One region of the Undibacterium sp. GrIS 1.2 genome, then DNA from elsewhere that is predicted to be linked to it. Evidence: predicted binding sites of a transcription regulator. Region 1 holds the regulator's gene; the other holds the start of a gene.
The links. The regulator sigma-54, encoded in region 1, starts transcription at its own class of promoters, with help from an activator protein. The targets are predictions, from matches to a motif close to TGGCANGNAANCTGCTTT.

Region 1 (5,699 bases):
CACTTGCTGTTGCGGTCTTGGATGCACGTGGTTTCCGTGAAGAAGATTTCGCCCGCTCCCACCCCGGTGGCGCGCTCGGTCGCCGTTTGTTGACACATGTCCGCGATGTGATGCGTAGCGGCGACGATATTCCTCAAGTGACGCCTGACACTAAGTTGACCGTTGCGCTGATGGAAATTACCAAAAAAGGCATGGCGATGACAGCCGTAGTCGATCATGAGCAGCGGGTAATCGGCGTATTTACCGATGGTGATTTACGTCGTTTGATGGAAAGTGTTCAGGACTTTACTAAAATTGTGATCGCGGATGTGATGCATAAAAATCCACGCAGCATTCGTGCGGAGCAGTTGGCAGTTGAAGCGGTTGAGGTAATGGAAACCCATAGAATTAATCAATTGTTGGTAGCGGATGAACATGGCAAATTAGTCGGCGCTCTGCATATTCATGACCTGACCCGCGCTAAGGTGATTTGATGACTGCAACGACAATGTTGAATTCAAATGCAGTTGCCAAGGCAGCTCAAGTCCAATTAATGATTTTTGATGTAGACGGTATTTTGACCAGTGGTAGCCTGCATTTTGGCCCTGATGGCGAAATGATGAAAAGCTTTAATGTGCTGGATGGTCAGGGAATTCGTTTGCTGCAACAAGCCGGTATTCAGACTGCCATCATCAGTGCGCGTCAGTCGCCTATTGTGGCGCGTCGTGCAGCAGATTTGGGGATTGTTCATTTGCGCCAGGGTATTCATGACAAACGGTCTGCTTTTCAAGAATTATGCGCTGAGTTGAAGGTCGAAGCAGAGCATTGCGGCTTTATCGGTGATGATGTAATTGACTTGCCGGTATTATCGCGGGTTGGTTTTGCCGCCAGCGTACCGAATGGACATGCCGAGGTACGTTGCCGTGTTGATTACATCACGCAGGTGAGTGGTGGCAATGGTGCGGTACGCGAAGTTTGTGATTTTATTTTGCGGGCGCAAGGTAAATACGACCAGGCCTTAGCGCCTTTTCTACTATGAAGTATATTTTTTCTGCAGATCGTTTCCGCGTCTGGGTAGGCATTATTATGCTCGGCGTAATTGCGATGGGTAGCTTTTGGGTGCTGCAAGTTTTACGCAAAAGTGATGAAGAAGGAAATATGCGCAGTGCTGCTCGTACCGATCCTGATTACTATGTGGAAAATTTTAATTTCATCCGTTTGTCGAACAAAGGACAGGCGAATTTTCATGTCACCGGTAGCCGGCTCACTCATAACCCGCAATATGATAATTTTGAAATTACACAACCCCGTATTAATAGTTTTGATAAAGATAAAACTCCTGTAACAGTACGTGCTGATCGCGGACTGGTAGAGCAAAAAACTGCACAACTTAGCGAGCAAGCTAAAGCACAAGTTGAGATTAATACCCAAAGTGACGAGATTCATCTGTATGACAATGTTCAGGTAGTAAGGCCTGAGAGTGATACTACAAAATACATGCAGTTAAATACCGATTATCTATTGTTGTTACCCGATCTGAATACGATGAAAACAGATCATCCCGTGACCTTGTATTCACAAAATTCAGAAACACATGCAGTTGGAATGACGGCGAATAATGAGACACAAGAGACTCAGTTACTAAGTCAGGTTCACATGCATTTTACTAAGCCAGGTGCGAAGTCAGGCACGAAGCAAAAAACATCTAATTAATCAAAATGGAGAGCAAGTAATGAGCTTCCACAATAAACAATCCAAGCATCTGATCGGCGGCTTTTTATGTGCTGTCAGTGCAGTAGTTTTACATTCGGCGGCATTTGCTGAAAAAGCGGATGCCGATAAGCCGACAGAAATTACCGCAGATCATTCTATTTCCGAAGGGAAGAAAAACGTATCTACCATCACGGGGAATGTCGTTTTGACCCGAGGTACCTTGTTAGTCAAAGCCGAGCGCGCTGTCGTGACAACCGCACAAGATGGAACGCAGAGTGCTGTTCTCTATGCTGTTGCGGGCGGCAAAGTATTTTTCCGTCAAAAGCGTGACGGCGGTCCAGACTTATGGGTAGAAGGTGTAGCAGACCGGGTCGAATATGACACCAGGACAGAATTAGTAAAATTTATTTCTAAGGCTGACGTGAAATATCTTGAAGGTAAAACCGTCACACAGGAACAGCAGGGCGACTTTTTATCCTACGACAGTCTTAGCGATGTATTCGTGGCGACTAATAATACGTCTGGAAAATCTGTTGACGGTGGCGGACGTGTGACGTTAATTTTGGCTCCAAAATCCGACAAAAAAGTCAAAGAATAAGATGAGTACATTATTAGTTAAGGGTTTGCAAAAGCGCTATGGCGCGCGGCAAGTCGTCCGTGACGTGTCGTTGGAAGTAAAGAGCGGTGAAGTGGTCGGTTTGCTAGGTCCGAACGGCGCTGGCAAGACTACATCGTTTTATATGATTGTTGGACTGGTACCCTCTGATGCCGGTGAGATCAATATTGATGGTGTTGATATCTCGCGCTTACCCATACACAAACGTGCAACCTTGGGCTTATCTTATTTGCCGCAAGAGGCCTCGGTATTTCGTAAGCTGTCTGTAGAAGACAATATCCGTGCAGTTCTTGAATTACAAAAAGATGAAAACGATCAATTTCTGAGTAAAAAGAAAATTGAAAAACGTTTAGACACCTTGCTGGCCGAATTGCAGATTGACGGCATTCGTGAAAATCAGGCTTTATCCTTGTCGGGTGGTGAACGTCGCAGGGTAGAGATCGCCAGAGCATTGGCAACCAATCCTCGTTTCGTGTTGTTGGATGAGCCTTTTGCAGGCGTCGATCCGATTGCCGTCATTGAGATCCAACGGATTGTGCGCTTCCTTAAAAACCGGGGTATCGGCGTTCTGATCACAGATCACAATGTACGCGAAACTCTTGGCATTTGTGACCATGCCTACATCATTAATCAGGGCGCTGTGTTGGCGACTGGTAAGCCAGACGATATCATTAAAGACGAATCGGTTCGCCGAGTTTATCTGGGAGAGCATTTCCGCATGTAGCGGGAAGCCATACGATGATGAAGCAAAGCCTGCAACTCCGCACGTCCCAGCATTTGGCCTTAACGCCCCAATTGCAGCAATCGATACGTTTGCTGCAATTGTCCACGCTGGAGCTACATCAAGAGTTAGAAAATCTACTTTCCGACAATCCCATGTTGGAGCGGGTAGATGATCCTATGGATAATGCAGTGCGCTTGCTGGCCGACGGCGCCATCAGTGCGACTACGAATAATTCTGAAACTGAATTCGCCGCGCCAGAAATGAATGGCGATGCAGCTACTGCAAGTGCCAGTACTGAAAATGCCGAGCTTAGCGAAGTCGCTGCCTCTGCCGATAGCACCAGCGCGAATGAAGAAGAGTGGAGCTTTGATGATGTTCCTCAAGGCAGCAAATCGTCAGAAGAAGATGACGGACGTCCGCAGTTAGAAGCAGCACAAACTAGCCTCAGAGATCACTTGTTGGAGCAGATGCGATTGAACATTCGCGAGCCCCGTGATCGTGCTCTGATTGAGCTGATGATTGATGCCTTGGATACCAATGGCTATTTGATGGAAACGCTTGAAGAAATTCATGCCAGCTTGCCATTGGAATTATGTGTTGAGCCGGAAGAATTATCCTTTGCGCTGAACATGTTGCAGAACTTTGACCCTAGCGGTGTCGGTGCCAGAAATGTATCCGAATGTCTGGCCTTGCAGATTAAACGTTTTCCTAAAATTCCTTTTGTGACGCGTCGGCTGGCGCAAAAAATTGTTGAGAGCCACATCACTTTATTCGCTCAAAGAGATTTTAATAAGTTGAAGAAAATCCTTAATTGTGATGACGAGGATTTACGCGAAGCGCAAGTGGTTATTCGTCAATGTAACCCCAAACCGGGTGCTGAATTTGCCGTGGCGGCTTCAGATTATGTCGTGCCGGATGTGATAGTCAGAAAGACAGTGAACGGCTGGCAAGTATTACTCAATCAAGATGTGATGCCAAAGCTACGTGTTAATAGTATGTACGCCAGCATCATGAAGCAAAATCGGGGTGACGGTACGCTAGGTTCCCAATTGCAAGAGGCGCGCTGGCTAATCAAAAATATGCGGCAACGCTTTGATACGATTTTGCGGGTTTCACAAGCGATAGTTGAAAGACAACGTAATTTTTTCACGCACGGTGCCGTTGCAATGCGACCACTTGTGTTGCGCGAAATTGCTGATACACTGGGTTTACACGAGAGCACTATTTCTCGTGTAACGACGCAAAAATACATGCTGACCCCGCATGGTATGTTTGAGTTGAAATATTTCTTCGGTAGCCATGTCGCGACGGAAGCAGGGGGGGAAGCATCATCCACCGCGATACGTGCACTCATCAAGCAGTTGATAGGAGCAGAAGACCAGAAAATCCCACTCTCTGACAGCAAGATTGCAGACATGCTGGGAGAACAAGGCATGGTAATTGCGCGACGCACAGTCGCCAAATATCGCGAGGCCTTGAAAATCCCGCCAGTAAGCCTGCGCAAATCTTTGTAACTTGTTCTTGAAATATCCTCGTGTGTTGCTATATATAATTTAGCTCAATAAATAATTTAAGTATTAGTCTGCCAATTCATCGTCTGATTAAATTTACATTAATTGAGTTAAGACAAAATGTTTGTAACAAGTAAGATTACCAAGGAGCGTAGTATGAATCTCACCATCAGTGGACATCACCTCGAAGTAACTCCTGCAATTCGTGAACATGTGCAAAATAAGCTTGAACGTATCAGGCGGCATTTCGATCAAGTAATTGATATCGCCGTCATCCTGACCGTGGACAAGCTCAAAGAAAAGGAAAAACGCCATAAAGCAGACATTAATCTGCACATCAGTGGCAAAGATATTCATGTTGAAAGCCTGGCACAAGATCTCTACGCCGCCATCGACACTCTCATCGACAAACTGGACCGACAAGTCATTAAACATAAAGACAAAATCCAAAATCATCAACATGACGCGATCAAACACATACCCGATCCGACGCCAGTGTAAGCAGATGACTTAGTCGCTTTTTCGATTAGAAAATAGCAAAAAAGGACGCAATCCGGCGTCCTTTTTTTGTTTACGTAACACTTGATTTTTTTGCGAAGATTATGCGCTGATATAAATATACTCCCATATTATTTTTATAAATATGGCTTATTGTCCAGTAATTACATGGACAACTAAAATATACCTGGGGAGAGTATTTATATTGGGTACTGGAGAAATAAGCGACACTCGTAGCTATTCATTTCTTTAAGCCGCACAGATTAGCTTGTACGCATTTAAATTTAACCTCAATACCCTAAAGTTTTTCCGTCGGGATTGCGCGGATCTGAATAACCATCAAATCCCTGATTGCTCATTTGTATCGTTTGTGTGCGCCCCATAGTCGGTGACAATCTCAGATGCTGACCTTTTTGCTCCAGTATGTTTAAGGTATCGATAGTGATCCCTTTTTCTACGCGCAATTGATCTGGCATCCATTGATGATGAATGCGAGGCGCAATGCTGGCTTCGGCAATATTCATATCATGGTCAATCACATTCATAATAATTTGCAAACTGGTGGTGATAATCCGGCTACCCCCCGGGCTGCCTGTGGTCAGAAATGGTCGTCCGTCTTTTAAAATAATTGTCGGTGACATTGAGCTGAGCGGGCGCT
Region 2 (5,699 bases), on a different contig from region 1:
CTCAATCCAACCGGTGTCAGCAATGGGATGCAACGGTGAGATGGGCGCAGAAAAATCAAATCCTTTTGCGGTATCCCAAGGGCGCCCTTGGTCTTTGGATTCCGCTTGCAAATCGCGTCTGGTCATATCCAAACCAACGGCGTAACCCCAGACGTGTCCGGCAGCGGCTTCGACTGAAATATTTTTACCGCCTTTACCAATAGCGACCACCAGCTCAACCTCGTAATGCAAATTATTGGTCATGCCGGGATAAGGCATCTCGCCGGTTTGTCCATAGGCAACTGGCAGCACGGCATCGGCTGGCTTCATAAAAAAGAATGGTGCTTCGCGGCCTGTCCAGCCCATTTCTTTTGCATGCTCAACATAGTTACGGCCAACACAGTAAATTCTATGAACAGGAAAAAGCAGCTCAGAATTAGCGACAGGCACGCTCACAACTTTAGGCGGAAATAAATAAGACATGATTTTTCTCACTAATAATTAATCAGGCAATCTTAAATTAGGTAATCTTAAGTAAGGTTAAGCATCAACAGCTTATCCAGGCGCTGCCGTTGGGTTTGGTCTAACAGTACCGGCAAACTACACAAACGGTGCAACTGCTCTTTGGCAGCATCTGCGTTATTGCCAGATCTGAGGGCTGCTTGCAATACATCTACTTGAATTTGCAGGCGTGTTCTCGCCAGTTCTGGTGGGCTATCAATACTATTTAAAATCTCTAATTGCAAAATACTTTGTGCTGCCGAGTCCGCATTTTTTTGCAGCAGATTAGCATAGGAGGCGTCACTATTTTGTACTGCCTGACTAATCGCCGCAAACCGCTTATCTAATTCTGAATCTAATTTACCTGGTAACTTAGTTGATGGCTTTGCTGTCAGTGTTGCCTGAGATGATAATTGCTGCCATTCCGCCGAGAGTTGTGACATCAGCGTTTGTGCCTTACTCGTATCCTCTACAAAAGCTGCCTCTAGCTGCTGACACAAACGAAGCTTCGCTTGTAGCAGCTTTTTACCAGCCTGACTTTTTTCATCATGTGCTTGTTGTAAAAGTCGTTTTAATTGCGCGACGGCGTTCTCATAACGGCGATCAATTTCATTCTCTTCACCACGCGGCACATACCCGATTGAGCGCCAGGTATTTGCCGCCTCTTGCAATAATTGTTTGATTGCTGATTCGGACAAAGCGTCTGCCGACGGCGCTCGCTCTAAGCTCGTACACAAAGTTTGTTTGGCTTGCAGGTTAGCCTTGCGTTCCGCATCTGCGCTATCAGACACCGCTTTGCGTTGCGCAAACAAGCCGTCGCAGGCTGCGCGGAATTTCTCCCACAATGCTTGCTCATCTTTACGACGCAAAGGCAGAGCTTGCGCCTGCTCTTGCCAGCGCGCTTGTAAGGCACGCAACTGATCAACCGAGTCACGCTGCTGCGGATCGAGGGCGGCGACTTGCGCAATTAATTGCTCACGCGACGCGACCTCTGCTTTTCTTTGCTGCTCTAAGGGCTGTGATAAGGACTGATAAATTGCATAAAATTGTCCATCAACCCGGGCTTTATTTTTACGATCAACCGCAGATAATGTTTGCCAGGTTTGCTTCATCTGCATCGCAGTTTGTGAGATGACTTTCCAATCTGGTGCTGTCTGTATTGTCTGCAATAAGGCATCAGCAGTAATGCGCCACTCGCTTAGTTGTAGTTCAGCCTTTTCCAAATTAACTTTGCGCTCTTCTGCTAATTGCTGAAAATAAGCAGCAGCCGGTGCATAGGCCAGATTGCAGGCGGTATCAAAGCGATCCCAGATTTCTCTAGCCGCACCGCCAGTGCTAGCTTCTAAAGACTTCCAGCGCTCACGCAAGCCGCTTACTTTTTTTGCCAGATTATCAGGTTCCAATTCTTTTGATGGCAATTCTTCTGCCGCTTTGATCAGTTCATCGCGGGAGATACTGCCACCCCATTTGGCCCATGACAGTAATCGCCCAAGCTCGCTCTGGACTTTGAATAAACGTTCTTTTTGCTCTGCATTTAAGCCAGTGTGTTTGAGATCAACACCACGCAATACCTCACGCTCCAGTTTTTGCGCCAGCAACGCACTACCCTGCTCCAAGGCTGCCTCCATATCTTGGATCGCCGCCAAAATTTGCTCTGTGCTGACCTGTACCAGCTTGACTGGTTTAGCCTTTGATGAAGGCGTCGTAATTTGCGCAGGCTTTTCCGTCGATGTTGGATCAGTATGCATTGCATTAGCAGGCGCTACATCTACGCTGTCTGAAGTTTCAGCAGCGACAAATTCTGTGCTTGATTCAATCGTCGTAGCTACAGGTGCTGACACTGGTGCTGATATGTAGGTTTTAGCATCGGCTATTTTTTGCTTTTGTAGTTGCGCCCATTGTTCACGTGCGGCCTGCATTTTATGCGTGAAATCTGCCAGCAAATTTTTAGGTAAAGCCACAGCTTCTGCCTGTTGCAAGCATAAATCAAAGGCTTGCTGCCATATATCCAACTGAGCGCCATGGGCGTCGTCAGCAATCCCTTGGGATATGGTCAAATGCTGTACCAGATCCAGCACCTGTCTTTGCAGCGCCGTCTGTGCCTGCAAGCGTGTTTGCAATATCGTGTAGTGGGCATCAAATTCTGCTTTTAAAGCATCGGGAAAATGTTTGAGGCCTGCCACCAACTTATCCAGATCAGCAATTTGCTGCGGATTTAAGCTAGCTTGTAAACCCAACTGCTGCGCTTGATTGATACAGCGCAAAGCCAGTTGTTGCTGTTGATCTGCTTGCGCCAGCACATCCAAACGTGCCTGCATCAGTTTGGCAACACGCTTATCTGTGTTGCGCATTGCGCTCAGTACTTTTTGCAGCGCGGCTGCGCTGTGTACATGATTAGCCGCTTTAAAACGACCGTCAGCAAAATCACAAGATAATAACAAGCTAACGATTGCGTCTTCTGCACCGGGATTGCTTGCCAGACTCTCTAACTTAGCCAAGGCAGCGGCACGCGCCTGGGCAATTTGTTGCTGTTGATCTGCTTTGGCAACGCTCGCCAGGCTGGCAGCGTTAGCGGCGGCTAAATTGCTATTGGCAGAGGAAGATGTTGCTTTAGGTTTGCGCTTAAAAAGGAAATCGAACATGAGTGTTTGGATTGGTAGGTGGGCAAAAACTGCATGATAGCAAGATTCGGCCGAATTCGGCTGGATTCGACTTGGGGGCATGGGGTTCGGCTAGATGAAGCACTCACCCTGTCAATTCAGTATTTTCAGCAATTAAGCTTGCACCAACATCTGTCAGTTGTTGTAGATATTCTCACTACGCACGAAAGAAGGGATTTAAACCATTTCTCTGCACATATTTGTAGCAAACAAATCTAGGCTTTTGGTCTATATGGGGTTGAGTAGCTAGTAGTGAACGTAGCGCACAAGCTGGCACATAAACTGCTATTTATTTTTATTGCGTACAAATAATTCCTACTTTTAGGAAGTCCGTCACAGTGATATTGCTACGTGAAAATGGCAAAGTAATTATCGCAGCAAGTATTTGCAATGTCGTGGCTCAGTACGATGATGGTTTGCTGCGATTGTCTCTCAACCAAATAGGAATTACTCACACACTTATACATACCCAAATAAATTAGTCATCAGGCTCTCAACTACGCTCATTACTACACGTCTATTACTTCAACACCAAGGAGAAATTATGTCACGTCGTACCGTACTAAAAGCGACCGCACTCGGCGCTATGGCTTTGACTGCATCAACCTGGATGGCACAGGCATTGGCAGCAGATACGATTAAAGTCGGAATTTTACATTCGCTGTCGGGCACGATGGCAATTTCCGAGACTTCCCTCAAAGACGTGGCATTAATGACGATTGATGAGATCAATGCCAAAGGTGGCGTAATGGGTAAAAAGCTGGAGCCGGTGATCGTCGATCCCGCCTCCAATTGGCCCTTGTTTGCAGAGAAAGCGCGGCAACTGATTTCACAAGATAAGGTGTCGGTCGTGTTTGGTTGCTGGACATCGGTATCCCGTAAATCTGTCTTGCCGGTATTTAAAGAACTTAATAGCCTGCTGTTCTACCCTGTGCAGTACGAGGGTGAAGAGCTAGAGAAAAACGTGTTTTACACTGGTGCCGCCCCAAATCAACAAGCGATACCAGCGGTGGAATATCTGATGTCAAAAGAAGGCGGCGGAGCCAAGCGCTTTGTTCTGCTCGGCACTGACTATGTTTATCCACGCACTACCAACAAAATCTTACGGTCCTTTTTGCACAGCAAGGGCGTGAAGGATACTGATATTGACGAGGCCTACACCCCGTTTGGTCATTCTGATTATCAGACGATTGTTGCCAATATCAAGAAATTCTCCGCTGGTGGCAAAACTGCCGTCATCTCCACGATCAATGGCGACTCCAACGTACCGTTTTATAAAGAATTGGGTAATGCAGGTCTGAAAGCGACCGACGTCCCTGTCGTCGCCTTCTCAGTCGGCGAGGAAGAACTACGCGGTGTTGATACCAAGCCCTTAGTCGGCCATCTGGCAGCTTGGAATTATTTTGAGTCGGTAAAAAATCCGGTCAACACCGAGTTCATTAAAAAATGGAAAGACTACGCGGTCGCCAAAAAATTACCGAATGCAGCTACCGCTGTGACTAACGATCCGATGGAAGCGACGTATGTCGGTATCTATATGTGGAAGCAAGCAGTAGAAAAAGCCAAATCTACTGATACCGACAAAGTAATTGCAGCAATGGGCGGACAAACCTTTAAAGCACCGTCTGGCTTTGTCTTAAGCATGGATGCAACCAATCATCATTTACATAAGCCAGTAATGATCGGTGAGATCAAAGCGGATGGCCAGTTCAATGTCGTTTATAAAACGAAAGAAACTATTCGCGCACAACCTTGGAGTCCGTACATCCCTGGTAATGAGGCAAAGCAAAAAATGTAATAGCGCGATAGTGATAGCGGGGCTTCAAAAAAACTATCTGCTTGTCCGTCGCTCCTGCTAGCTAGGCAGAAGTCCAGAGACGTGTTGTCATCCACATACGTCTCTGGATTCCTACTAAAAGCACGCAGGAATGACGCGCATCGTATTAGGTCGTATTAAGTCGTATTTAATTATTTTGTGGGCTCTTAATTAACTGGTTTTTAGAAATTTCTAATTTTCAACGTCCAATGATTTGGCGGTCTCCAGACCATAATTGGCCTGGAAGCCGCAGAAATAATGGACATCCTTTTTGTACTTTTGTACCTTCATCTCTGTAAGGTAAGTCTGGCAGTACTCAAAATCGACCTCAAAATATCCTATGAAAATATTCCAATTCAGTATTTTGACTGTCCTGTTTTGCATGAGTTGCGCCGCGCAAGCTGCGATTGATGCCAAACTTTTACAAGGCTTAAACAGCGATGATCCCGATACCCGTATCGCCGCAGTCACCGAGATAGCAGCACTGGCAAATGACGATAGCAGCAAAGTTTTAAATGCACTCAAAAGCGAATCGCTATACACCACAACAGACGGCGCAGTTTTGATCGTCGATGGCGACAATGCCTACAATCCCGCCACCGGAAAATCCAGTAAATTACCCGACGGTAGCGATGCGATCAGTATCAATAATCGTCTGCGTGGTGCTATCGACAATGCCCTCTCCGGCCTGAAGTTATTTTCTGCAGACAAATCTGTACGCCTGGCAGCAGCCACTAGCTTGC

Region 2: a site for sigma-54 is predicted at 3,412-3,429, ahead of urtA (urea ABC transporter substrate-binding protein). Genes of this name have one in related genera too.

Annotation. Positions count from the first base shown of each region.
Region 1 is NZ_JBEONP010000005.1:62,404-68,102, reverse strand. Features, by position in the region: gene AAKU61_RS03415 (KpsF/GutQ family sugar-phosphate isomerase) at 1-473, shown strand, start outside; gene AAKU61_RS03410 (KdsC family phosphatase) at 473-1,018, shown strand; gene lptC (LPS export ABC transporter periplasmic protein LptC) at 1,015-1,692, shown strand; gene lptA (lipopolysaccharide transport periplasmic protein LptA) at 1,712-2,290, shown strand; gene lptB (LPS export ABC transporter ATP-binding protein) at 2,292-3,032, shown strand; gene AAKU61_RS03390 (RNA polymerase factor sigma-54) at 3,050-4,546, shown strand; gene hpf (ribosome hibernation-promoting factor, HPF/YfiA family) at 4,700-5,044, shown strand; gene ggt (gamma-glutamyltransferase) at 5,332-5,699, opposite strand, start outside.
Region 2 is NZ_JBEONP010000014.1:62,407-68,105, reverse strand. Features, by position in the region: gene AAKU61_RS08255 (fumarylacetoacetate hydrolase family protein) at 1-462, opposite strand, end outside; gene AAKU61_RS08250 (DUF349 domain-containing protein) at 510-3,122, opposite strand; gene urtA (urea ABC transporter substrate-binding protein) at 3,685-4,938, shown strand; gene urtB (urea ABC transporter permease subunit UrtB) at 5,297-5,699, shown strand, end outside.